Linked DNA regions of Tsuneonella mangrovi. The protein of the gene in region 1 interacts with the protein of each later gene in a pairwise test. Links are inferred from orthologs where the notes say so. Each region holds a gene or a part of one and is shown on either strand. Other genes may lie near its edges. The genes, in order: CJO11_RS05130 and CJO11_RS03390.

What was found.
Region 2: the proteins of CJO11_RS05130 (region 1) and CJO11_RS03390 interact in binary tests that used the Escherichia coli proteins (3 or more experiments, as listed by UniProt). The link is inferred for Tsuneonella mangrovi from one-to-one orthologs.

The regions. Positions count from the first base shown.
Region 1 is NZ_CP022889.1:1,016,810-1,029,033, forward strand. Bases 9,253-12,224 are described here. They hold CJO11_RS05130 (acyl carrier protein), read right to left. Parts: upstream 10,871-12,224; coding sequence 10,634-10,870; downstream 9,253-10,633. Other genes in these bases: mltG (endolytic transglycosylase MltG), read right to left, coding at 9,253-9,273; fabF (beta-ketoacyl-ACP synthase II), read right to left, coding at 9,275-10,534; aspS (aspartate--tRNA ligase), read right to left, coding at 10,989-12,224. In the rest of the region: CJO11_RS05075 (acyl-CoA dehydrogenase family protein), read right to left, coding at 1-71; CJO11_RS05080 (crotonase/enoyl-CoA hydratase family protein), read left to right, coding at 379-1,179; CJO11_RS05085 (CaiB/BaiF CoA transferase family protein), read left to right, coding at 1,176-2,405; CJO11_RS05090 (formylglycine-generating enzyme family protein), read left to right, coding at 2,592-3,509; CJO11_RS05095 (L,D-transpeptidase family protein), read right to left, coding at 3,563-4,789; CJO11_RS05100 (murein L,D-transpeptidase catalytic domain family protein), read left to right, coding at 4,815-5,507; CJO11_RS05105 (DEAD/DEAH box helicase), read left to right, coding at 5,832-7,619; CJO11_RS05115 (2'-5' RNA ligase family protein), read right to left, coding at 7,784-8,350; more of mltG, read right to left, coding at 8,311-9,252. UniProt on the Escherichia coli protein: Carrier of the growing fatty acid chain in fatty acid biosynthesis.
Region 2 is NZ_CP022889.1:693,121-702,425, forward strand. Bases 6,545-9,305 are described here. They hold CJO11_RS03390 (YbgC/FadM family acyl-CoA thioesterase), read right to left. Parts: upstream 8,271-9,305; coding sequence 7,818-8,270; downstream 6,545-7,817. Other genes in these bases: CJO11_RS03375 (energy transducer TonB), read right to left, coding at 6,545-6,656; CJO11_RS03380 (ExbD/TolR family protein), read right to left, coding at 6,671-7,114; tolQ (protein TolQ), read right to left, coding at 7,114-7,821; CJO11_RS03395 (histidine triad nucleotide-binding protein), read right to left, coding at 8,355-8,729; CJO11_RS03400 (phosphoribosyl-ATP diphosphatase), read right to left, coding at 8,729-9,046. Outside these bases: CJO11_RS03345 (cystathionine gamma-synthase family protein), read left to right, coding at 1-1,264; CJO11_RS03350 (M20/M25/M40 family metallo-hydrolase), read right to left, coding at 1,286-2,902; CJO11_RS03355 (J domain-containing protein), read right to left, coding at 3,001-3,534; CJO11_RS03360 (hypothetical protein), read left to right, coding at 3,657-3,839; peptidoglycan-associated lipoprotein Pal, read right to left, coding at 3,844-4,359; Tol-Pal system beta propeller repeat protein TolB, read right to left, coding at 4,432-5,856; more of CJO11_RS03375, read right to left, coding at 5,853-6,544.

The DNA.
Region 1 (12,224 bases):
AGCTGCCGCACAAGCGGGCGAAGCGCCTCGTCTTCCTCGGGCAATCGGGCAAGGGTCAGGTTGTCGAACACGCCGGTCATCCTGTCTGGATAGTTTGGTCTATCCCTGAAGTATCCGGTCGGCAGATCAAAATTGAATTTGCATATTTTGATAGGCGACCAATTTCGCGCGCGGGAACAATCGCCATTCTTCCACCGCGCTATGCAATTCGAGCATCCCGGCGAACACACAGAAATGGCGCAGGCAGCGAAAATTCATGTTAGCCACGACCTGGCGATCCTAGTCGATTTAACATTAGCAACGCGGCGGCAAAGCGCATAGCCCGCCAACGTGGGCCAGCGAAAGGCCCCTGTCCGCGGTAGAGAGGAGCGAGCATCCATGGACCCATTCCTGATAGTGGAGCGCCACGGCGCCATCGTCGTGGCAAAACTCAATCGCCCCGAGCAGCGCAACGCAATTTCCGGAACCGCCCACAGCGAAGAAATCCGCGACTTCTGCGGAGAGATGACGCGCGATACGAGCGTGCGCGCAGTGGTGCTGACCGGTGAAGGAAAGGCGTTCTGCGCCGGCGGCAACGTCAAGGATATGGGCAGCAGGGCCGGCATGTTTGCCGGAACTCCATATAGCCTGCGCAATGCATATCGCACCGGTATCCAGCTGATTCCGACAGCGCTCTACGAACTGGAAGTGCCGGTCGTCGCTGCGGTCAACGGGCCGGCCATCGGTGCGGGACTGGACCTTGCCTGCATGTGCGACATCCGCATCGCATCGGACAAGGCGCTGTTCGCCGAAAGCTTCGTTAAGCTGGGTATCGTACCTGGCGATGGCGGTGCGTGGCTGCTGCCGCGCGTGATTGGCATGGCCCGTGCCAGCCAGATGACGCTGACCGGCGAGACGATCGACGCCGCCAAGGCGCTCGAGTTCGGACTGGTCAGCGAAGTAATGGCACCCGAGAAGCTGATGGAGCGTGCGATGGAACTGGCGGGCGCAATCGCCGCCAATCCCGGCCATGCAACCCGCATGGCCAAGCGCTTGCTACGCGAAGGGCAGGACATGAAGCTCGCCCCGCTGCTCGAACTCTCGGCTGCCTACCAGTCGCTGGCGCACCACACCGAGGACCACAAGGAGGCGGTGCATGCATTCCTTGAAAAGCGTGCGCCGGAGTTCCGCGACCGATGAGCGAAGCGCAGGCCAATAGGGGCCCACTCGCGGGATTGACCGTGCTCGACTTGTCGCGTGTGCTCGCCGGACCGTGGGCCACACAGATGCTCGGCGACCTCGGAGCGGACGTAATCAAGGTCGAACAGCCGGGCATGGGCGACGACACGCGCCGCTGGGGGCCGCCTTTCCTGCCCGACGGGTCGAACGATTCCGCCTACTACCTGTGCACCAACCGCAACAAGCGTTCGATCGCAGTGAACATGGCCGATCCCGAGGGTGCCGAAGTGATCCGCCGGTTGGCGGAAGGTGCCGACATCGTGGTCGAGAACTTTCGCGTCGGCGGCCTCGCCAAGTATGGCCTCGATTATGAATCGCTGCGCGCGATCAAGCCCGACCTGATCTACTGCTCGGTCACGGGTTTCGGCCAGACCGGACCGCTCAAGGACAATGGCGGCTACGACTTCCTTATCCAGGGTATGAGTGGGCTGATGAGCGTAACGGGCGCGGCCGATGGTGGGCCGACCAAGGTCGGCATCCCGATCAGCGACCTCGTGACCGGGATGTACGCCACCATCTCGATCCTCGCTGCGCTCAACCATCGCAACGCGACCGGCGAAGGGCAGCACATCGATGTGGCGCTGCTCGATTCGCAAGTGGCGCTGCTTGCCAACCAGGCTTCCAACTTCCTCAATGGCGGCATGGTGCCCAAGCGAATGGGCAACCAGCACCCGAGCATCGTCCCCTACCAGGATTTCGCCTGCAGCGATGGCGACGTGCTGGTCGCGCTGGGCAACGACAAGCAATTCCGCTCGTTCTGCACCATGCTCGGGCGCAGCGACCTGGCCGCAGACGAAGCCTATGCCAGCACAGCGCTGCGCAGCCGCAACCGAACCCCGTTGCTCAGCGAACTGGCAGGCGAGCTTGCAAAGTGGAAATCGGGCGACCTCATTGCAGAGATGCGCAAATTGGGTCTGCCCGGCGGGCGGATCAACGAAATCCCCGAAGTGCTCTCCCACCCGCAGATCGAAGAGCGAGGAATGGTGCACGAGATCGCCCGCAGCGACGGGACGGCAGTTAAGTTTCTCGGCTTCCCCGGCAAGTTCTCTGCAGCTCCTGCCACCTATCGTTTTGCGCCGCCCCGATCGGGCGAAGACACCGCTGACGTCTTGCGTGCCGAGCTGGGATTGAGCGAGCAAGAGATCGCGCGCCTGCGCGAAGCGGGCGTGATTGCAGAGGAATTGTAGAGCATGGCTTGAACGCGCCGGTCGGCGTGTCGGCGGAGAGATTTTCGGTGCGGCGCGAAATTGCGTCGGATCGCATCCGCCCCGGGGTTCGCGCGGTGAATTGACGCTGGCTCCTGCGCCCAGGTTTATCGTAGTGTCCGCCGCGTGGACCGGATCGCCCGCCCTGCTCGATCGACTGCCGATGGTATGCTCCACCTCGAAGGCGGGACCTTCACGATGGGGTCGGAACGCTTCTATCCCGAGGAACGTCCGCTGCGCCGGGTGAGGGTCGGCGGATTCCGTATCGACCCGGCTCCCGTCACCAATCGCCAGTTTGCCGAATTCGTCGCGGCCACCGGTCACATCACCGAAGCGGAGATCGCGCCCGACCCGAAAGACTATCCCGGCATGGACCCGGCCCTGGTAGCGCCCGGTTCGCTGGTCTTCCGCAAGACATCGCAGCCGGTGGCAGTCGATGATGCCTCGCAATGGTGGGAGTTCTGCCTCGGCGCGGATTGGCGCCATCCTACCGGGCCTGGCAGCTCGATCGAAGGGCTCGAAGACCACCCCGTAGTGCACGTCGCCTACGGGGATGCGCTGGCTTACGCCCACTGGGCCGGCAAGGCATTGCCGACCGAAGCCGAGTGGGAATATGCCGCGCGCGGCGGGCACGAAGGGCGCGAATACCAGTGGGGAGACGAGCTGGCCCCGGGCGGCAGGATGCTGGCCAATTACTGGCAGGGGCTGTTTCCCTTCGCCAACACGCTCGAGGATGGGTGGGAGCGGACCAGCCCGGTCGGATCCTTTCCGGCCAACGATTTCGGCCTGTTCGACATGATCGGCAACGTCTGGGAATGGACTTGCGACTGGTACGCCCAGCCCAAGGGTGCCCACAAGCGAAAGCCCGGCGCCTGCTGCACGATCGACAACCCGCGCGGCGGCCGCAAGGCGGAAAGCTTCGATCCGGCCAACCCCGGTTCGAAGATCGGTCGCCGGGTGCTCAAGGGCGGCAGTCACCTGTGCGCCGTCAGCTATTGCCAGCGATACCGCCCAGCCGCCCGGCAGGGTGAGGCCGTAGACACCTCGACCAGCCACATCGGGTTTCGCTGCATCGTGCGCGACTAGAGCTGGCGAGAATTGTGGGGGATCGACGCCGACGAGTCTGCGCTACGCGCTTCCTAGCACTCTATCCCGGTGAGGAGATCGCGACGTACACCTGTCGCTTCGCTTGAAGATTGTGGGCGCGCAAGCACAGCTGGATCGGCTCGCAGCGATCGCGGGCTGTAATTCACCGAACTAAGTTTGATGCGCCCATCTCGGTCGTAGATGTCGGGCAGTACCGCGACATCGCCCTGACCGTCGCCGACTGCAGTGAAATACGTCACGTAGATCGGGATCGGACGAGCGAGCGCGACCTCGGTCGTCGCCCCGGATGACACGATCGCGTCGACTTCTTCGCGCGTCTTCACCCCTTCGAGCAAGGTCGCTGCAAAGCCGATCGCATCCCCGGTCCGGATGCAACCGTGGCTGAATGCGCGCACGTCGCGCTCGAACAGCTGTTTGGAAGGCGTGTCGTGCATATAGACCGAGAAGCGGTTCGGCATCACCAGCTTCATCTGGCCGAGCGCATTGTTCGGCCCCGGTCGCTGCCGGTATCGGCCATCTGCCCAGACATATCCCCTTGATCGCGCCAACGCGGGGTTGCGCCTTATCAACGCTCCCACACTCTCGCGAACGATGCTGGCCGGAATTTCCCACCAGGGATTGAGGATCACCCCTTCGATCGTGGTGTCGAAGACTGGCGTCGGCGTGCTCTTCTTGCCAACGATGACCCGCCAAGTTCCGACTTCCTTGCCGTCTCGCCAGAGGTAGGCTTCGAAATCGGCGGCATTCACCAACACATAATCGTCGCCCAGACTGCGCGGCATCCAACGCCATCGCTCCATGTTGCGGGCGATTGTCCTGCGGCGGCCGCGGTCGGTTTCGACGTCGTAGGCTGCCTTGAGAGCAGCATATTGGGGGCTCGCCGGACGCATCCAGGCGAAAAAGCTGTCGAGCGTTTCGGTCGTAATCGCCGTATCGAGCAGCGACTCGACCGGAAGGTTGCGGTCGGTATCGACGATGTTCCACCCTGCCTTTTCGGCCGAACTGGCATCACCCAACAGGTGCATCCGCGCTAGCCGAAGCGCGAGCTTGGTAGCCTCACGGTCGATGACCATCGGATCCCCACCACGGACCGCCGCATCGAACGCCTTGGTGGACGGACGTGGCAGGGCGTCGGCAGGCGCAGCATCGACCCAGCGATCGAGCACTGCAAGGTCGGTCTCCGTCCAATGTGCGCCACTGCTCGCGAGTGCAGGTGAAGTCAGTAGGGGTAGAAGAAATGCGACGATCAGACTTCGCAACCGGGCCACCTGACACCTCCTGACCTTGATTTTCGCCATCACTGGCCCACATTTGAACCGAAAACAAATCGGGTCCAAAATGAAATTAAACAGACGAAGCTTTATCGGCTCGTCGGTGGTTGCCGCAGGGACACTATTCGTGCCCCGCACCTTTGTCGACCAATCGGCGGCCCAGGCAATGGCTCCGCTATCGGCGGAGTCCGGCGGCACGAATTCGCCAGCCGTAATCGATTGGGCGTTGGCGGCGCTCGATCGGCACAGCGCGCGCATCACCAACCGCGACAGGATCGGGATCGCCGATTTTTCGGCTCCGTCAGGAGATTTCCGTTTCCACATAGTTGATGTGGCGAGCGGAACGATCACGCATTCCCTGCTTGTCGCCCACGGGAAGGGTTCCGACCCGACCAACAGCGGAATGGCCAAGCGATTCTCCAATCTCCCCGGTTCCAACGCTTCTTCGCTAGGCAGCTTCATGACTGGCGACGAATATTTCGGGAAACATGGACGCTCCCGGCGGTTGCATGGCCTCGATGATCAGAACAGCCTCGCCTACGAACGCGCGATCGTTATTCACGGTGCGCGTTATGTCGATAGCGCCATGGCGAAGAGGCAAGGGCGGGTCGGTCGCAGCTTTGGTTGCTTCGCCTTCGAGCAGGACAAGATCGACCAAGTCCTCGATCTGCTCGGGCCGGGCCAACTCCTGTTCGCCTCGAGCTGAACTACGGGTCCGCCGACGCTGCAAATCATACGTGCGTGAGCAAATGAAAAGCATCGTGCGAATGGTAACGGAGGAAGGACTTGAACCCCCGACATGCATTGGCGACCAACAATGCCGATCGGGACGCATTGCCGTTCGTCATCATGAAACCGGCAGAGCCAGTGTAGTTCGACAGAATTTCCCTTTTTCGCAAGCCAAGGGCGAGATCTTGGCCTATGGGCGCGACATATACGCAACCGCGATTGCGTCAGCGCTCAAATATCAGACCACGATTGCGCCGTTGGCAGAGAACTGGCGTGCACCTCCATCTATTAGGCCGTCGCCATGAGATTTCCTTCCCTTCCGTCCAGCCTTGAGGCTGCCCTTGTCGAGCGTGGCTACGAGACAGCTACGCCGGTGCAGGCCGAAGTCATGCAGGCCGAAGCAGCCGGACGAGACCTGATCGTTTCTGCCCAGACCGGTTCGGGTAAAACAATCGCCTTCGGCCTCGCCATGGCCCAGCAACTCCTGGAAAATCGCGACACCATTCCATTCTCGGAAAGACCGCTTGCCCTGATCATCGCGCCGACGCGAGAACTGGCTCTGCAGGTCAGTCGCGAACTGGCTTGGCTCTACGGCAAGGCAGGTGGGCGTATCGCAACCTGCGTCGGCGGGATGAACCCACAGCAGGAACGCAAGACCCTGCGCTCAGGCGCAAGCATTGTTGTTGGAACACCTGGCAGGCTTCGCGACCATCTCGAGCGAGGTGCGCTCGATTTGTCCGGGTTGAAGGCAGTGGTTCTCGATGAAGCGGACGAAATGCTCGACATGGGCTTTCGTGAAGAACTGGAAGAAATCCTCGAGGCGACACCGGAAACGCGAAGGACCTTGCTGTTTTCCGCCACTATGCCACGTCCGATCGAAGCGCTTGCCCGTCGATACCAACGTGATGCGTTGCGGATTGCCACGATCAGCGAGGGGCGCGGTCATGGCGATATTGCCTACCAAGCCGTCACGGTTTCCCCGCCCGAGATCGAAAATGCCGCAGTCAATCTCCTGCGCTATCACGAGGCGGAAACCGCCATCCTGTTTTGCGCGACCCGCGAAAAGGTCCGCCACCTGCACGCTACGCTGCAGGAGCGCGGATTTGCCGTGGTTGCACTTTCGGGGGAACATTCGCAGTCGGAACGCAACCAGGCGCTTCAGGCGTTACGCGACCGCCGCGCACGGGTGTGTGTCGCCACCGATGTCGCCGCGCGCGGGATCGACTTGCCGACGCTGAGCCTCGTCATCCACGTCGAAATTCCGCGTGATGCCGAAACGCTGCAACATCGTTCGGGACGGACGGGCCGGGCGGGGAAGAAGGGCACTGCCGTGCTTATCGTGCCGTTCTCACGCCGCAAGCGCGTGGAATCCATGCTTCGCCATGCGAAGATTGCAGCGGATTGGACCGACGCGCCCGACCGCGATGCCATCAAGACAAAGGATCGCGAACGACTGCTGGCAAAGTTGCTCGAGCCGGTCGAAGTGGACGAAGCCGATCGCGATCTAGCCGAACGTCTTTTGGCCGAACGCACTCCGGTGCAAATCGCCACGATGCTGGTGCGGGCTCATCGGGAGAGGATGCCGGAACCTGAAGATTTGATCGCCAACACTCGCGATGCCCGGCGCGAAGCACAAAAGGAACGGCACCGTCCGGGATTTGAGGATATCGTCTGGTTCCGCATGGCGTTGGGCCGTCGCCAGAACGCCGATCCGCGCTGGATACTTCCGTTGCTTTGCCGTCGCGGTCACATCACGCGCAACGAGATTGGCGCGATACGAATTGGTCCCGACGAGACATATTTCCAAGTTCCGCGCCAGATCGCCGAAAAATTTGCCGATTCCGTATTGCGAACAGCCAGGGGCGACGGCGATGAGGAGCCCGCAGTGATCGAAATGTCGGCTAGAGGCCCGCGCGATGCCGCGAAGGGCAATCGCAAGCGTCACCATGTTCAAAGCAATGAAGATGCGCCGCGGGGTAAGGCAAAGACTTCATTCAAGAAGTTCGATAGGACCAAGGTTAGGAAAGCCGGCGGGCCTGGCAAGCCTCCAAAGGCGGCAAAGGATATGCGCAAAAGCAAGAAGCCCTAGCCGATTTCAGAAGATCGAAATGGTAGCGGAGGAGGGACTTGAACCCCCGACACGCGGATTATGATTCCGCTGCTCTAACCAGCTGAGCTACTCCGCCCCATCGGGCGCGCGGCGCGCGAAGGGCACCGGGCAGGCGGCGCATTTAGGGCGGGGTGGCGGCGCGGTCAACCGCGGAATGACCACCGCTTCGCGAACTCCCACGGCCCGCCGCGATAGCGGTGCAGCGCGAGCCCCGCGAAGGCGAAATCGCGCGGCTCGATCTGCCCGGAAAGCTCCGCCTGCAGCGCCTTGGCCGCAAAGGGGCTGACCTTGTTCTGGATCGTCACGTGGAGCCGCGGTGCGTGCATGTCCTGCGGGGTCAGCAACCCGTGGAAGCGATCCGCCAGCCGTTCGCGCAAGGCAAGCATGGCCGGGCTAGACAGCCGGAGCGCAGTGCCTCGCCCGAGGTTCATCAGCCCTTCCAGCCGCGCCGGGGCCGGAGCCGCGCGAGCCTCTTCAGCCAACGCGTCGCAGACTTCATCCTCCACGCTTGGCGGCAGGGCATGGAGCAGTGTGACGTGCGCGGAAAGGAAGTTGCGCTCGGGAGGGAAGTGCGCCTTGCGCAATTGGTCGGCACGCGACTGGAGCGCCTGCGGCAATTCGGCGGTGACGATCAGCGGCGCCGGGCCGGAAGCCGGTTGCCCCTCGCCGCTCAGTTCATTTCCCCGCGCGCGCGGCGGATCGCGAACCATTTCTGCACGTTGGCGTTGTGCTGCTCCAGCGTGTCGGCAAACCAGTGCCCGCCCTTGCCGTTGGCGACCATGTAGAGCGCCTTGGTCTTCGCAGGGTGCAACACCGCCTCGATGCTTTCGCGTCCTGGATTGGTGATCGGTCCCGTGGGAAGCCCGGTCATGGTGTAGGTATTGTAGTCGTTGACGGCGGCGATCTCGCTCTGGCGGATCCGGCGGCCGAGCGGCTCGCCCTTGGTGATCGGGTAGATGATCGTCGGGTCGGCCTGCAGCGGCATTCCCTGCTTCAAGCGATTGGAATAGAGCCCGGCGACCAGCTTGCGTTCGCTCTCGATCCCGGTTTCCTTCTCGACGATCGACGCGAGGATCACCGCCTGTCCAGGGGTCTTGACGGCGATATCCTTGCCCCTCTCGGCCCATGCGGCAGCGAGGAACTTGGTCATGGCCGCCTGCATCCGGGCAAGCACCTTGATGCGCGATTCGCCGCGTTCGTAATTGTACGTATCGGGCAGGACAGAGCCTTCGTCCGGCACCGGGATCGGCCCGGTCAGCATCGGATCGGCCATCAGCCGGTCGTAGACCATGATCGAGGGCATCCCTTCAGGGATCGTCACGAACCGGCGAATCACGTCGCCGCTCTGGAACTGGTCGAGGATCGACGACGCGCTGGCCCCCTTGGGGATCAGGAATTCGCCGGCCTGCACCGGCTCGCGTCCACCGAACACCTTGGCGCGCAGCAGGAAGCTGTCGGCCGACTTGATAAGGCCCTTGTCCTGCAACTGGTGAGCGACCTTGGTCAGCGTGGACCCGTCGGCGACGATGAAAGTGGTATCCTTCCCGACCTCGGCCGGACCATACCAGCCGTAAGCGAACCACCCGAGCGCCAGCGCGGCGACAAGCGCCAGCGCTGGCAGCAGTTTCTTCACGTCAGTCGACCTTCTTCATGATCAGCGAGGCGTTTGTCCCGCCGAACCCGAAGCTGTTGTTGAGCACGGCCCGCACTTCGCGTTGCTTGGCCTTGTGCGGCACGAGGTCGACGCCTTCGGTGCCTTCGTCGGGATCGTCGAGGTTGAGCGTCGGCGGCACGACCTGGTCGCGCATCGCGAGGATGCAGAAGATCGCTTCGACCGCGCCCGCGCCGCCGAGCAGGTGCCCGATCGCGGACTTGGTGCTGCTCATCGATGCACCGCTGAGGTCGTCGCCGAGCACGCGCTTAACCGCGGCGAGCTCGATCGTATCGGCCATCGTGCTGGTACCGTGGGCGTTGACGTAGTCGATGTCGCCCGGCTCCATCCCCGCCTTGCGCATCGCCATGCGCATCGACAGCTCGGCACCCTTGCCTTCGGGGTGCGGCGCGGTGACGTGGTAGGCATCGCCCGACAGGCCATAGCCGACGACTTCGGCATAGATCTTCGCGCCGCGCGCCTTGGCGTGCTCGTATTCCTCGAGCACGACCACGCCCGCACCTTCGCCCATTACGAACCCGTCGCGGTTCTTGTCGTAGGGGCGGCTGGCTTCGGTCGGCCGGTCGTTCATGCTCATGTTGAGCGCGCGCGCTTGGGCGAACCCGGCGACACCGAGCGGGTTGATGGTGCTTTCCGCCCCACCTGCCAGCATCACGTCGGCATCGCCGTCCTTGATCATCCGCGCGGCATCGCCGATCGAATGCGCGCCGGTCGAGCACGCGGTCACCACCGCATGGTTCGGACCCATCAGGCCGTACTTGATCGAGACCTGCCCGCTGATCAGGTTGATCAGCCGCCCGTGGACGAAGTGCGGACTCACCCGACCGGGGCCGCGTTCGTGCAAGTTGACCGATTCGATCTCGATCCCCGGCAGGCCGCCGATGCCCGAACCGATCGAGCAACCGGTGCGCAGCTTGAGGTCGTCGTCCATATCGACGAGCCCGGCGTCTTCCAGCGCCTGCCCCGCGGCATCGATGCCGTAGACGATGAACGGATCGACCTGGCGCTGGACCTTGAAATCCACCCGCTTGTCCGGATCGAAGCCGTATTCGTGATCCTTGGGCTTCACCTCGCAAGCGATGGTGCATTTCTGCCCTTCGGTATCGAACCGGGTGATAGTGCCCGCACCGCTCTTGCCGGCAATGAGGTTCTTCCACGAAGTTTCGACGTCACCGCCCAGCGGGGTGACGAGACCCAGTCCGGTTACGACCACACGGCGCATATTACTCTCCATATGTGCAACAGGCCCGGCCCCGCGCGGGGACGAGCCTGTCAGTGCCCCGCCGACTGGCCGTCTGGCGAGCGCGGCGGGATGGGCGGGTTAGCCCTTGTGCTCTTCGATGTACTTGGTCGCGTCACCGACAGTGGTGATCTTTTCGGCGGCGTCGTCCGGGATTTCGACCCCGAACTCTTCCTCGAACGCCATCACCAGCTCGACGATGTCGAGGCTGTCCGCACCGAGATCGTCGATGAAGCTGGCTTCCTGGGTGACCTTGTCGCTCTCGACGCCGAGGTGTTCGACGACAATCTTCTGCACGCGGTCGGCGGTATCGCTCATAATGGTCCCTCTTCGAACTGTGTTTTGGGCAATTGCCTTTCGCCCTAATGAACGGGCGGCGGGCTGGCAAGTGCCCGCACGGCCCCGTTCGGGCCGATTTCTCGGGTTGTCCGCAGGCCTAGCCCGCCGCGGGATCGACCAGCTTGTCCGGGTTCGCTGCCGATTCCTGCTGCGGAACATCGATCGTGCGGATGTGTACATCGCGCAGCTGGCGAGCCGAAACCGCGCTCGGCGCACCCATCATCAGGTCCTGAGCGCGCTGGTTCAATGGAAATGCGATGACCTCCCTGATGTTGGGCTCGTCGGCCAGCAGCATTACGATACGGTCGATACCTGGCGCGGATCCGCCGTGCGGCGGGGCACCAAGCTTGAACGCCTCGATCATGCCCGAGAAGTTCGCATCGACATCGGCCTGCGAATAGCCGGCGATCTCGAACGCTTTGTACATGATGTCGGGCCGATGGTTCCGGATCGCACCCGAAGACAGCTCGTAGCCGTTGCAGACGATGTCGTACTGCCAGGCCTTGATCTCGAGCGGATCCTGCGTCTCCAGCGCTTCCATCTCGCCCTGCGGCATCGAGAACGGGTTGTGGCTGAAGTCGATCTTCTTCGCGTCTTCGTCGTATTCGAACATCGGGAAGTCGACGATCCAGCAGAACGCGAACCGGTCATCGGGGATCAGGCCAAGCTCCTCGCCGACGCGGGTCCGCGCTGCACCGGCAAGCTTGGTTGCATCCTTTTCCTTGCCGGCGGCGAAGAACAGGCCGTCATTCTCGCCCAGCCCGAGTTCGGCGTAGAGCTTCTCCATGCCCTCAGTGCCATGGTTCTTGGCGATCGGCCCACCGAACTCGCCCTGCTTGCGGGTGACGTAGCCTAGCCCTGCGAAGCCTTCGCGCCGCGCCCAGTCGTTCATGTCGTCGAAGAACTTGCGGCTCTTCTCGTTGGTGCCCGGCGCTGGAATCGTGCGCACGACACCGCCACCGCCAACGATCTTCTCGAACAGGCCGAAGCCCGAAGTCAGGAAGTGCTGCGAAACGTCCGAAATCTCGATCGGGTTGCGCAAATCCGGCTTGTCGGTGCCGTATTTCAGCATCGCTTCGGCATAGGGGATGCGCGGGAAAGTGCCCGCCGGGGTCACGCTCTTGCCGTTCGCGAACTCCTCGAACACGCCCGCGAGCACCGGCTCGATCGCCTGGAACACGTCTTCCTGCGTGACGAAGCTCATCTCGAAGTCGAGCTGGTAGAATTCGGGGCTGCGGTCGGCGCGCAGGTCCTCGTCGCGGAAACACGGCGCGATCTGGAAATAGCGGTCGAACCCGGCGACCATCAGCAGCTGCTTGAACATCTGCGGCGC
Region 2 (9,305 bases), 330 kb from region 1 along the record:
GGCTCATCCCAAGAATACCCGCGACTTGAGGCCCAGCACCTTGATGATGGGCCACGGCTACGATCCTGCACTGTCCGAAGGCAGCCTCAAGCCGCCGGTGTTCCTCACCAGCACCTTCGCATTCGAGAACGCGGCAGCGGGCAAGCGCCACTTCGAAGGGATCACCGGCAAGCGCCCCGGCGGCGCAGACGGCCTCGTCTATTCGCGGTTCAATGGCCCCAACCAGGAAATCCTCGAGGATCGGCTGGCGATCTGGGACGGCGCGGAAGACGCGCTGTGCTTCTCCAGCGGGATGACCGCAATCTGCGTGCTGATGATGAGCCTGTGCGCGGCGGGTGACGTGATCGTCCATTCCGGCCCACTTTATGCCGCGAGCGAAGGCTTCGTCGCCAAGACGCTCGCCAAGTTCGGCGTGACCTATGTGGACTTTCCCGCCGGCGCGAGCCGCGAGGAGCTCGACTCGGTGATCGCCAAGGCCAAGGCGCAGGCAGAGGCACAAGGCGGCAAGGTCGCGATGATCTACCTCGAAAGCCCGGGCAACCCGACAAACGCGCTGGTCGACGTCGAGGCAGTCTGCGCAGCGCGCGACGCAGCACTTGGCAACGACCATGCTTGCCCGATCGCGATCGACAATACCTTCCTCGGGCCGCTGTGGCAGCGCCCACTCGATCAAGGGGCGGACATCGTGGTCTATTCGCTGACCAAGTACGTTGGCGGCCATTCGGACCTCGTGGCGGGCAGCGTCGCAGGTGCGAAGAAGTGGATCGACCCGGTGCGGATGCTGCGCAACACGATGGGCGGGATTGCCGATCCCAACACCGCGTGGATGCTGCTGCGCAGTCTCGAGACGGTCGAACTGCGGATGAGCCGCGCGGGCGAGAATGCCGAGAAGGTCTGCGCCTTCCTGAAGGGGCACCCCAAGGTCGAACGGCTGGGCTATCTCGGGATGATCAACGATCCGCGCCAGCAGGACATCTTCAACCGCCATTGCACCGGCGCGGGCAGCACGTTCTCGGTGTTCATCAAGGGCGGCGAGGCAGAGTGCTTCCGCTTCCTCGACGCGCTCAGGATCGCCAAGCTCGCGGTCAGCCTCGGCGGGACCGAGACGCTCGCCAGCCACCCGGCGAGCATGACCCACCTTTCGGTGCCCGACGCGCGCAAGACGAGCCTAGGGATCTCCGACAACCTCGTGCGGATCAGCATCGGGATCGAAGATGCCGACGACTTGATCGCCGACTTCGAGCAGGCGCTCGAAGCGGTCTGATCGGGCCGATCGACCGGACGATCAATCGTCGTCCGGGATCGTCACCTTGAACGGGTTGGACTTGCTCGGCTCGGTCGGCAACGGCGGTCGCGGAAGTTCTGCGTCGCTGTTGGCCGCTTGCCAGAGCATCGCCGCAAGGATCGTCGCCGCCTGGCGTACATCGTCCGACGGAGCATGGTCGAGCGTATCGATGCTCGAGTGATGCACGCGTGAGCCGTAGTCGAGCGGATCCTGGATGAACTGGAAGCCGGGCAGGCCCACCGCTTGCATATACTGGTGGTCAGTCCCGCCGGTCCGGCTCATCACCACTGCGGTCGCGCCCATCGACGCGAACGGTGCAAGCCATTTCTTGAGCATCGGTGCGGCGGCAACGTTGTCCTCGGCATAGATCCCGCGGATCTTGCCCGCGCCGTTGTCGAGGTTGAAGTAGGCCTTCATCCGGTCGTAGTCCGGTCCCTTGGTGATCGGGAACCTGGTGGTCCACTCGGCGAAACGGGCGACTCCGTAGGCATTCGTGTCGACAGGGCGGGTCGCCAGGTGCTTTTCGATGTAGGCGATCGAGCCGAGCAGGCCCTGCTCCTCACCAGACCATAGCGCGAAGCGGATCGTGCGCTTGGGCTTCACGCCCAGGCTCTTGATGATCCGCGCCGCCTCGATCACGACGACGCTCGGCACCCCGTCATCGGTCGCTCCATCGGCGGCGATCCAGCTGTCGAAGTGTCCGCCAGCCATCACGTAACCCGCCTTGGGATCGCTGCCCTGGATATCCGCCACGAGGTAATCGGCGGTCGTATCCTGCGGGTTTTCGTGGGTCGCAATATTGAGCTGGATTACCGGCGGCGTGCCCGCAACTTCGAGCCGGGCGAGCCGACGATAGTCTTCGCTAGAAAGCTCCATGAACGGCAGCGCCAACCGGTTGGCCGGGTCGATATTGTAGCCCTCGCCGGTCACGAGGCCGTTTTCACGGTAGCTCTTGCGAACGATCGCCAACGCCCCTTCGGCCTTGAGGAATCTGGAGAGTTTGAGCTCGAAATCGACCCGCTTCACGAACCCCTTGTACGGCTCGAGATTGTCGCTCGGCAGCGTGAATTCGTCCTTGCCCGAAAGATCCTTGGCATCGAAACGGGTGAACATCGGCCTCGACGACTGGCTCGCTTCCCCCGGCAGGTTGACCATCACGATCTTGCCCTTGAGCTTGCCGCGCCAGCGTTCGAAATCGGCCTCCTTGGCCATCGGGGCGAGGATCACCGGCGCGCTGACCGTGCCCTCGGTCGCAGGAGTCCACGCAACCGGCTGCGACGTCATTACTTTCATGCGCGGCGCGATCATCGTCGCATTCCACGAATCGAGATTCCAATTGACCCCGAACGGGTACGATTCCTTGTGGACGTTGGTCAGTCCGTACGCTTCGAACTTGGCCAGAGCCCATGCGGCCGCCTTGTCGAAATTCTCCGAATTGGTCAGCCGCGGGCCGATCCCGTCCATCAGCTGCGAGGCGTTGGCCATTGCCTGGCTGTGGCTCAGCCCTTCATCGATGATCTGCGCGATCTGCCCATCGGTGGCATCGGCTTGCACGCCGGATAGCGGCATTACGGCGAAAACCAGCGCAGCCGCGCCGGCAAGATACGTCTGCTTCATCGAAATCCCCCAGGACTCAAATTGTCGTGGCGCGGTGCTCCCACTTTTTCACCGGCGGGGCAAGGCGACAATCCATCCTGCAGGTCTCTAGCGAGTGATCAGCCTTTCCACTCGCGGCGCTCTTCGGCCTGCCGCAGGACTTCGTAGGCTACCTGAAGGGCGTGGAATTGCTTGGCGGCCTCCGCATCGCCCGGCTTCACATCGGGATGAACTTCCTTGGCCATCGCCCGCCAGGCCTTCTTGACCACCGCGAAATCGGCATCCACCTCGAGGCCGAGCAACTCGAGGGCACGCATTTCATCCGCACTGCGCGAACCATCACCGCTCCCTGCCCAGCCGTAGTGCGCGGCTTCGGCAAACCCCGCGTTGTCGCGCTTCTCGTTTGCGGCACGCTCGGCCGCCTCTTCCTTGGAAAGGCCTTCGAAGTAGTCCCACTTGGCATTGTATTCGGCTGCGTGCTGCTGGCAGAAGTACCACTTGTCCGGGCTGTTGGGTGATTTCGGCGCGGGGCAATCGCCCGGCTCCTTGCAACCGTGCCGATCGCACAACCGCACGGTCGTCGCTTCGCGCGACGAGCCATATCCGCGCCAGCGCGGGAAGCCCCAATCGTTCGATCGGCGGGCTTTGGCCATCAGGATTGTGCCTCGTTCACTTGGGTATCCTAGGGATCGGCGCGATGTTTTGGAAGGCGCGCCAACGATTTCGCAACCAATATGTTGCAATGCAAAAAGTTAGTCCTTAAATGCAACCTGTGATGTTCAAGATGAGCAAACAATTGACAATTGCCGCCACCGCTTCGGTGCTCGCGCTGTCTGCGCTGGCACTCCACGCGCCCGCAATTGCGTCCGGATCACTAGTCGGCGGGGCGACTTTGCTGCCGGCAACCGCGCAAATGTCGGCGCCGGCACTGCCGACGCTCGACATCTTGCCGTTCTGAGCGCTTACTCCACCACCACGGTCACGTCGCGGCGGTTCTTGGCCCACGCAGCCTCGTTCGAACCGAGCGCGACCGGGCGTTCCTTGCCATAGCTGACGGTGGTGATGCGATTGGCATCGACACCCAGCGAAACGAGGTAGTTCTTCGCCGCGTTCGCACGGCGCTCGCCCAGCGCGAGGTTGTATTCGCGCGTGCCGCGCTCGTCGCAATTGCCCTCCACCCGTACGTTTATGCTCGGGTAGCGCAGCAGGTACTGCGCCTGTGCCTGAAGAGCGGCCGCATCGGCGCTATCGATGTTGTACTTGTCGGTATCGAAGTAGATCACGTTCTGCCCGTTCACCGCATCGACGAAGTGTTCCTGCGTGCCCAGCGTCGGGCCGGTCGGCTGCTGCGGCGGGGTCGGGGTCGCGGCGACCGAGGGTTCCGGTTCGGGTGGAAGCGATGCGGGCGGTTCCTTCTTGCAGCCCGCCAGCATGACGGTGCCCGCCATCAGCGCGGCGATTACGATGCGACGATCCATCTTGCGTCTCCTTCTCGATGAATTCCCGGGGGGCCGGACGATTCCTGCCACCCTTGTATACCAGAAAACGAATTACGGCAGGACCGGCCCCCAAGCCGGATCCGACGCATCGACCGGGGTCGGTAGGCGGCGCAAGTTGCGCCCGGTCAGGTCGACCTGCCACAAGGCGGTATGGCCCGAATTGGGCGCCGTGCGGAAGAACTGGATCACGCGACCGTTGGGCGACCACGTCGGACCTTCATCCTGCCAGCCGTTGGTCAGCACCCGCATGTCGCGGCCCTGCGGCGTCATCACCGCAATGTCGAAATCACCGCCGATATGGGTGAACGCGATCAGGTCGCCGCGCGGGCTCCATTCGGGCGTCGCGCAGCGTCCGCCGAAGAAACTGATGCGGTGCTGGTTCATTCCGTTGGCATCCATCACGTAGCACTGCTGGCTGCCCGAACGGTCGCTCTCGAACACGATCTGGCTCCCGTCGGGCGAATACGAGCCACCGATATCGATTCCCGGGTTGTCGGTCAGTCGCACGCTCGGCCCACCGCTGGCGGAAATACGGTAGATGTCGGTGTTGCCGTTCACCGCCATCGAATAGAGAATCCACTTGCCGTCCGGGCTCCAGCGCGGCGCGAAAGTGGGATTGCGGCTCTGCGTGACGAGGTGCTGCTGGCCGGTTCCGATATCGTAGATGTAGATGCGCGGATTGCCGTCGAGATAGCTGAGATACAGCAGCTTGCTATAGTCGGGCGAATAGCGCGGGGTCAGCGCAGTCGCCCGGCCGGTAGTGATGAAGCGGTGGTTGGCGCCGTCCGAATCCATGATCGCCAGCCGCTTGATACGGTGATCCTTCGGCCCAGTTTCCGCGATGTAGGCGATCTTGCTGTCGAAGAACGGACTTTCGCCCGACAGACGCGAATAGACGAGATCCGAGCATTTGTGCGCCGCGCGCCGCCAATCCGCTGGGGGCACGATCCACCCGCCGCGCGTCAGCTCCTTCTGCAGCTGCACGTCGTAGAGGTAACAGCCTACGATCAGCTTGCCATCGCCGCGTGCGCGGACGTAGCCTTCGACGAGCATTTGCGCCCCGCGGCTCGACCAGGTCGCCCAGGTGGGAGCGGTAATCTCGCCATAGGCCGGCTGCGGCAAGGCGGCGGGACCGGTCGGTTTGAACAGGCCGTTGAACTTGAGGTCATGGTAGATCACTTGCGCCAGGCTCTTGCCGAGCGCTGCAGTGCCGCCGGTGCTCGCTGGCGTCGCCACATCGTAATCGGTCGCGAACCCGGGTATCGCGACGCCAAGGTCCTGCCATTGGCTTTCGTCGGTCACGGTGAACGACAACCCGCCATCGTCGGGTTTGGCTTGATCGACCGTTTCTACCTTGCCGCCATCTGGTGCAGGGGTCGAAAGATCGCTCGGAGGCGCGCTCGAAGCGTCTTGGGCCAGCGCCGGACCAGCGGAGAGCGCCAACACGGCGGCGAGGAATACGATCAGCGGTTTCATTTCGAGAGGTTCCTGTCGAATTTGGCGCCGTCGATCGTCTTCCACACGTTGTAGTATTCGGGCGGCAAGTTGAACGGCGCGGCGAGTTCCACGGCGCGAATTGCCCGCTCGGCATGGAGCGGTGCTTGCGGCCGGTTGGATGCGGTAACACCCGATTGGCTAACAACGCGCGGCGTTCCCGCGAGCGAACCATCGGGATTGAGCCTAAACGAAAGCACAGTCACGAGCAGGTCCGCGTCGGCACCTTGCGGCGCTTGCCAGTGCGGCTTGATCTGGCGGATGATCGCCTGGACCACCGAAGCGCGCGCGCTCGGCCCGATCTGGCTCGCCGGGATGCGGGTGTCGTCGGTCGTCGTGCTCGATCCGGAGCCCGCGAGGAAATTCGACCCGATTAGGCTGCCACCGGCCTTCTTGGATGGAGCCGACTTTGCAGGTGCTTGCTTTGCGACCGGTTTGGGCGGCACGGTCTTGGGTTGTGGCACCGACTTGGGCGCCGGTTTGGGCTTGGGAGCGGTTGTCGCGACCGGTCTCGGCGGCTCGGGCGCCGGCTGCACTTGCGGCAGCGGTGCCGGTTCGGGCGCGAGTTCGGGTGCCATCGCCGCACGACTATCGGGCACTGGAGCGGGTGCCTGCGCCTGCAATCCGACATCTGTTGCAAGATTGACCGTCATCCGCTCCGGCTGAGGCAGCGGCTGGCGACTGTTCGGCTGCAGGATCAGCACCACCGCCAGCAGCACGTGCAGCCCCAGCGCGACGCCGAGGCCGATACGTTCTTCATGGCTGAGGTGTGCGAGTGCCATCTCCCGACCGGACGCTACGGTGCCGAGACTGAACTGTTGGTGACCAGCGAAATCGAATTGAACCCGGCGTGGTTGAGCTCTCCCATCACCGCCGCCACCCGGCCCCAATCGAGCACCTTGTCAGCGCGCAAGGTTATCAGCGGTGCCTTGCCGCCACTACGCGGGAGGTTGTCGAGTGCTTGCGACAGGCCGCCAGCGGGTACCGGGACGGCATCGATGTAGATCTCGCCGGCAGCATCGATCGAGATGGTTACCTGGTCGGGTTGCTGGTCGAGCGGGTTGGCACGGCTGTCGGGCAGGTCGACCGGCACCCCGGCGGTGAGCAGCGGAGCGGTGACCATGAAGATGATCAGCAGCACCAGCATCACGTCGACCAGCGGCGTGACGTTGATCTCCGCCATCGGCGTGCGCGCCCGGTTACCTCCGCGCGCGCCGGCCCGGTGCAGGCCCATCGCCATCAGAGCGATTCCAGCTGACGGCTGAGCCCCGCATGGAACTTGTCTGCAAACCGCTGAAGGCGCGCCTCGAAGGCGTTCACCGCATGGCTGAAACGATTGTAGGCGATAACCGCCGGGATCGCCGCGAACAGGCCGATCGCGGTGGCGAACAGAGCCTCGGAAATGCCCGGCGCGACTACCGCGAGCGAGGAATTCGACTGGCTGCCGATCTGGAAGAAGCTGTTCATGATCCCCCAGACGGTGCCGAACAGCCCGACAAACGGCGCCACCGAACCGACCGTCGCGAGGAAATTGAGCCGGTTGGCAAGATCGTCCGCTTCGGTCGCAACCTGCCCGCTCATCGCCCCGGCGAGACGCTGGCGCAGTCCTTCGCGATCCTTGACCCCGCCCTTGGTCGAACGGCGCCATTCGCTCATCGCCGCCGAGACGACCCGGGCCGACGGGTTGTCGCGCGCTCCACGCTGCTTCATCAGCGCGTCGAAATCGTCGGCCTGCCAAACCTCTTCCTCGAAGGCGTGGCTCTTGCGACGCACGCTACCCATGCGAAGCGAAAAGCTGACGATGATCATCCACGTCCAGATACTCGCGAGCAGCAGCCCGGCGAGTACCGCCTTCACCACGATATCGGCGTCGAGAAACAGCTGCAGGGGATCGAGCCGGCTCGGCACGGTCAGTGCAGACAGCATGAAGAATGCAGGATTGGTCATTGATTTCCTTCGGAAAAACTGGCGAACGCCGTGCGCCATTCGGCTGGCTGGCGACGCGGGCGACCTTCCGGACTGATGAACCCGACGCGGACGGTCTGTTCGGCGACAAGCTCGTCGCCGCGCATCGCGCGCTGGACGATCCGGACGCTCGCCGCCCCCATTTCGGTGCAGCGGCTTTCGATCACGATATCGTCGTCGAGCCGCGCGGGTGTGGCGTAGCGGATGTGCAGGTCGGCGACGGCATAGGCCCCCTCGCCCGCTTCGATCGCGGCACGCTGGTCGATGCCGAGCATCCGCACCAGGTCGCTGCGCGCACGTTCGAACCAGCGCAGGTAGTTGGCGTGATAGACAATGCCCGACAGATCAGTGTCTTCATAATAGGCACGCACGGCGAACAGGTGCGTGTCGCCGCGGATCACTCCGCCAGGTGGGGTGGGCGTGGTCGTCATCTCCGGCTTGCGTCTAGCGGAGGGGCGAGTCACCCGGCAAGCGGCAATCTCGACGAACGGCGCGGGGCGCGCGACGAACCCCCTTCAGGCGATCATCCGGCCCAACGGCTGCCCGCCGAACAGGTGGACATGCAAGTGCGGGACTTCCTGGCCGCCGTGATAGCCGACATTGGCGAGCAAGCGGTATCCCGGCCCGACCAGGCCGTGCTCGCGCGCCACGTTGCCGACGGCGCGGATAAACCCGGCAATCTCTTCCGCCGGAGCCTTCGCCGCGAAATCGTCCCAGCTGACGTATTTCCCTCTCGGGATCACCAGAATGTGCAGCTTTGCCTGCGGATTGATGTCGTGAAAGGCGATCGCCCATTGGTCCTCATAGACCCGCTTCGACGGGATTTCGTCGCGCAGGATCTTCGCGAAGATGTTGTCGTCGTCATACGGCAGGGTCGGATCGATCGGCATCAGGAGCTCCTGCTGGCTTTCTCGTCGAGGCCCGAAATGCCCTCTCGCCGGTCGAGTTCGGCCAGTACGTCAGTAAGGGGCACGCCCTTTTCGGCGAGCAGGACGAGCAGGTGGAACAATACGTCCGCGGCTTCCCCTGTCAGCTCCTCATCGGAACCGGACAGCGCGGCAACTACCGCCTCGACCGCTTCCTCGCCCAACTTGCGGGCAATTAACGGCAGGCCGCGCGCGTGGAGCTGCGCGACATAGCTACCCGATGCATCGCCGGATGCGATCCGCTGGCGGATTGTGGCTTCGAGGCGGTTTAAGGTATCCATCGCCTTCGCTCATGGCGGGGCGCGAGGGCACTGGTCAAGCGATCAGTCGCGTTTGGAGCGCTTCTTGGCCGCCTGGCGACCAACAATGACGCCGATCACGCCAAGCCCGAACAGGCCCATGCTGCCCGGTTCGGGCACTGGAGTGCTGGCTGCAAAGGCCGGGCTGGCGGTAAGCAGGAGGGCGATAACAGGGAGATAGCGCATGGTGCGGTTTGCCGTAATCCCGGATGATTCGGCAATCGACCAGCGCAGTCCTGTC